2 regions of the Sanguibacter sp. 25GB23B1 genome follow, and region 2 is predicted to be linked to the other one. Evidence: predicted binding sites of a transcription regulator. Region 2 holds the regulator's gene; the other holds the start of a gene.
The links. The regulator HrcA, encoded in region 2, represses chaperone genes, less so after heat shock. The targets are predictions, from matches to a motif close to TTNGCACTCGNNNNNNNCGAGTGCNAA.

Region 1: groES (co-chaperone GroES) is a predicted target of HrcA. The motif match lies at 1,239-1,265, and genes of this name have one in related genera.

What each region holds. Positions count from the first base shown of each region.
Region 1 covers NZ_JBDYKL010000009.1:11,940-14,328, reverse strand. The annotation lists gene phnE (phosphonate ABC transporter, permease protein PhnE) at 1-229, shown strand, start outside; gene ABKW26_RS07285 (MurR/RpiR family transcriptional regulator) at 226-1,137, shown strand; gene groES (co-chaperone GroES) at 1,383-1,676, shown strand; gene ABKW26_RS07275 (WhiB family transcriptional regulator) at 1,788-2,090, opposite strand.
Region 2 covers NZ_JBDYKL010000007.1:24,993-27,381, reverse strand. The annotation lists gene ABKW26_RS06120 (DUF3097 family protein) at 1-746, opposite strand, end outside; gene hrcA (heat-inducible transcriptional repressor HrcA) at 903-1,928, shown strand; gene dnaJ (molecular chaperone DnaJ) at 1,981-2,389, shown strand, end outside.

The sequences.
Region 1 (2,389 bases), on a different contig from region 2:
CTTCTTCTCGTTCTGGCTCTACCGTTTCGAGATCAACGTCCGTGCCTCGGCCGTCCTGGGGCTCATCGGGGTCGGCGGGATCGGCGACATGCTCACCTCGTACACCCAGTACCGTGAGTGGCCCACCGTCGGGGTGCTGCTCATCGTCGTCGTGATCGTCACGATGCTGATCGACGCTGTCTCCGGCATGGTCCGACGCCGCCTCACCGACGGTAGCAGGGAACGATGAGCACCACCCTCGGGGCTGCGGGTCCTGGTCGAGGTCCGGAGCAGGGCCCCACGGAGGCGGAACCTGGCCCTGACGTGTGGCCGTCGGTCCGGATCGCGACGGTCCGCAACGCCCTCCAGCCGACGGAGCGCCGTGTCGTCGACCTCGTCCTCGAGGACGTCGCTGCGGCGATCGAGGCCACGGCGCAGGACATCGCCGACCGCGCCGGCGTGGCACGCTCCTCGGTGATCCGCACGTGCCAGCGCCTCGGCTATCGCGGCTACCCGCAGCTGCGGGTCGCGCTCGCCCGTGAGCTCGCCGTCAATGCCGAACCGTCCGCGCACCCCGACACCGCCCTCGGTCGGGTCCGGACGCACGTCGAGAGCCTGGCCGCTACGCTCCAGCAGATCACCAGCGTCCTCGACGACGAGCGTGTCGAGCAGGCTGTCGCACTGTGCGTCGGGGCGGGTCGCGTCGTCGCGACGGGGAACGGGCTGTCGTCGCCGCTCGCCGCAGACCTCGCGCTGCGCATGACGGCCGGCGGGCGCCCGACGGAGTTCGTCGCCGACCCCATCGGCCAGCAGATCGCCGCAGCGCAGCTGACCCCGGCCGACCTCTGTCTCGTCGTCTCGGGCTCGGGCGCCAACGAGTCCAGCCTCAAGGTGGCTCGCGCCGGGCGCGCTGCCGGGGTCCCCGTCGTCGTCCTCACGAGCTTCGTCGAGTCGCCGCTCACCGCGCTCGCCGACGTCGCCCTCGTCGTCGGCCCGGCCGCCGGGTCCTTCCGTGCCGAGCTCGAGCACACCTCGCGCGTGCCGCACGCGATCGTCCTCGAGGCGCTCGTCGAGGTCGTCGCCGACAGGCTCGGAGAGCGGTCACGGCAGGTGCGCTCGAGGGTGCTCGACGTGCTGAGCAACAACCTGTCGGACTGAACCAGGGCACCGTCGGCCCGGGCGACCCCCGTCTCGTCGGGGAGGCGCGAGGTCCTGGCGGGCTGCGGGCTCTCGGCCGTGAGCGGAACCGCGGCACGGAATTGGCACTCGCCTTGACCGAGTGCTAACAGCGGCATAGATTTGGCCGTGGTTCCGCACCACACCTGATCGACCCCCGCGACGGCGATCGAGCGAGGAGCGGCCCACCTGAACCGTCCTCATCACTCTGCGAAAGGGGATTCCGCGTGTCGGTCTCCATCAAGCCGCTCGAGGATCGGATCGTCGTCAAGGCTCTCGAAGTCGAGCTCACGACGCCCTCCGGTCTTGTCATCCCTGACACCGCCAAGGAGAAGCCCCAGGAGGGCGAGGTCCTGGCTGTCGGCCCCGGTCGCATCGACGACAACGGCAACCGCGTCCCGCTCGACGTCGCTGTCGGTGACAAGGTCATCTACAGCAAGTACGGCGGCACCGAGGTGAAGTACGACGGTGAGGAGTTCCTCATCCTCTCGGCTCGCGACGTGCTCGCGGTCATCGCCTGATCTTCCCGATCAGCTGCACGACGAGAGAGGCCCCGCAACCTTCCGGTTGCGGGGCCTCTCTCGTGCTCGTGGTGGCCGCCCGGTAGAGGGCGCTCCCGGTGAGGAGGTGGGTCAGACGACCTTGCGGAGGGTGCTGCGTGCGGTGCCGGCGAGGATCGCAGAACGCTCGTCCTCGCTGAGCCCGCCCCAGACGCCGTACGGCTCGCGGACGGCCAGGGACTGCTCGCGGCACTCCATCATGACGGGGCAGCCGTGGCAGATGGCCTTCGCGGCCTCGGCGCGGCGACGGCGTGCGGCGCCACGCTCGCCCTCGGGGTGGAAGAAGAGCGTGTCGTCGACCTCGCGGCACGCGCCCTGGTACTGCCATTCCCAGAGGTCCATGACGGGTCCGGGGAGCCTCGAGAGTTCAGTCATCGTTCCATCCTTCGATCGGTCGAGAAGTTCACCGGGTGCTGTTTCTGTGCGGTGCGTCCTGTGCTGCGCCCAACGTACAACCGTTGCAAGAGTTGTTCAAGTCCCCTGGTTGGCGAAGTTCTCAAAACGATTCACCGACCCCCGGTCGTCAAAGGCTCAATATCCGGGCCGGTCGGCGCGTCGGCGCCAGTCGCGCCCTGTTGTTCAAGGGTTCAACCGCCTCGCCACGCTGAACAACTGACGAACAACCGGCGGTCGGTCGAGGCCCCGGGCTCAGGTGGCACTCGCTCTCCAGGGTC
Region 2 (2,389 bases):
TCCGTCTGGGACTCCGCCGGCCACCCGAGCCGGCGGAGGATCCCGTACTTCCACTCCGTCCCCCGGTCGATGACGGGCCACTCCGTGAGCCCGATCCGCTGCGGTCGCACCGCCTGCCACACGTCGACGTACGGGTGACCGAGGATGAGCACCCGGCCGCCGGGGAACTGTCGCATGACGTCGTCGGCGATGCGACGCTCCTTGCTCCCGGGAACGAGGTGGTCGACGAGGACGCCGACGCGGCGGCTCGCTGTCGGGCCGAACTCGGCGAGCGCGTCGGCGAGGTTGTCGACGCCGTCGAGCCCTTCGACGACCACGCCCTCGATCCGCAGGTCGTCGCCCCACACCTTCTCGACGAGCTCCGCGTCGTGCCGGCCCTCGACCCAGATGCGGCTCCCGCGTGCGACCCGGGCGCGCGCGCCGGCCACGGCACGCGACCCCGAGGCGGTGCGCGCGGGCGCCGCCGGGGCGGCCGGTCGGGTCGCCGGGACGAGCTCGACCGGCTCGCCGTCGATCCAGAACCCGGGACCGAGGGGGAACGTCCGGGTGCGCCGGGCCCCGTCCTCGAGGACGACGACGTGCATGCCTCCCGACTTCTCCGTCCGCAGCACCGCCCCCACCCAGCCGGTGAGGACCTCCTCGACGACGAGCCCGATCTCGGCCGGGACGGGTCGGGAGGTGGGCCGCGCGGTGCGCTCGCGGGACCCGGAGGACAGGACGTCGGGGGAGTAGCGTTCATGGCTCACGCGAGGAAGGGTAGCCGCACGCCGGCGATCGTGACCTGCGCGACACGGGGGCAGCCCGGCGCGGGTACGGCGTAGAATTAGCACTCAGGTTCGGTGAGTGCTACCAGTATCGGTGCGACCGACCGGTCCGGACGCAGCACGAGGAGTGGAGGCAGGATGGCGGCGAGCGACGATCGCAGGCTCGACGTGCTCCGCGCGATCGTGGAGGACTACGTGCAGACCCGCGAGCCCGTCGGCTCGAAGGTGCTCGCAGAGCGTCACGGTCTCGGCGTCTCGTCCGCGACGATCCGCAACGACATGGCGGTCCTCGAGGAGAGCGGCTTCATCGCCCAGCCGCACACCTCGGCCGGGCGTGTGCCGACCGACAAGGGCTACCGGATGTTCGTCGACCGGCTCTCGACCGTCAAGGCGTTCTCCACCGCCGAGAAGAACGCGATCGAGACGTTCCTCGCCGGAGCGGTCGACCTCGACGACGTCGTCACGCGCGCCGGACGCCTCCTCGCGCAGCTCACCGGCCAGGTCGCCGTCGTCCAGTACCCCTCTCTGCGCCGGTCGGGCCTGCGGCACCTCGAGCTCGTCGTCCTCGGCGAGCGCCGCCTCCTCGTCGTGCTCATCACCGACACCGGCCGCGTCGAGCAGCGGACGCTCGAGCTCGCCGAACCTCCCGACGAGACCTTCCTCATCGGCCTTCGTGCCCGGCTCAACGCCGCGGCCGCCGGCCGCAGGCTCAAAGAGCTCCGGACCGCGCTGACTGCGCTCGCCGAGACCTACCACCCGGTCGACCGCGACCTCGTCGAGCGGATCGCGGACGTCATCACCGAGACGCTCTCCCAGGAGAGCGAGGAGCGCATCGTGCTCGCGGGCACGGCGAACCTCGCGCAGGCGGGCATGCGCTTCGAGCACGCCCTGCGCCCTGTCCTCGAAGCACTCGAGGAGCAGGTCGTCCTCCTCAACCTCCTCACCGAGATGGCCGAGGACTCGGCCGGCGTCAACGTGCGGATCGGTCGTGAGACGCAGCTGGCCGGCCTCTTCGAGACGTCGATCGTCACGACCGGCTACGGGTCGGACGGCGACGCCGTCGCGACGATCGGGTCGATCGGCCCCACCCGGATGGACTACCCCGGCACCATCGCCGCCGTGCGAGCGGTGGCCCGCTATCTCTCGAGGATCCTCGGTTCGTGATCCTTCCCCGCCAGACCCCGAGCACCCACCACAGAACGGCAGAGAGCACTCAGTGACTGACTACTACGAGATCCTCGGCGTCGCCCGGGACGCCAGCCAGGACCAGATCAAGAAGGCGTACCGCAAGCTCGCGCGCGAGCTCCACCCGGACGTCGCCGGTCCGGAGGCCGAGGACAGGTTCAAGGACGTGTCCCGCGCCTACGAGGTGCTGTCCAACGCGGACAAGCGTCGCTCGTACGACATGGGCAGCGACCCGTCGGCACCGGGTGGCGGCATGGGCGGAGGCTTCGGCTTCCAGGACATCTTTGAGACCTTCTTCGGTGGCGGGCAGGCCCAGCGCGGCCCGATCCCGCGCTCGCGCCGCGGCCAGGACGCCCTCATCCGCCTCGACCTCGACCTCGCGGAGACCGCGTTCGGCGTGCGCCGCGAGATCCCGGTCGAGACCGCGGTCGTCTGCGGCA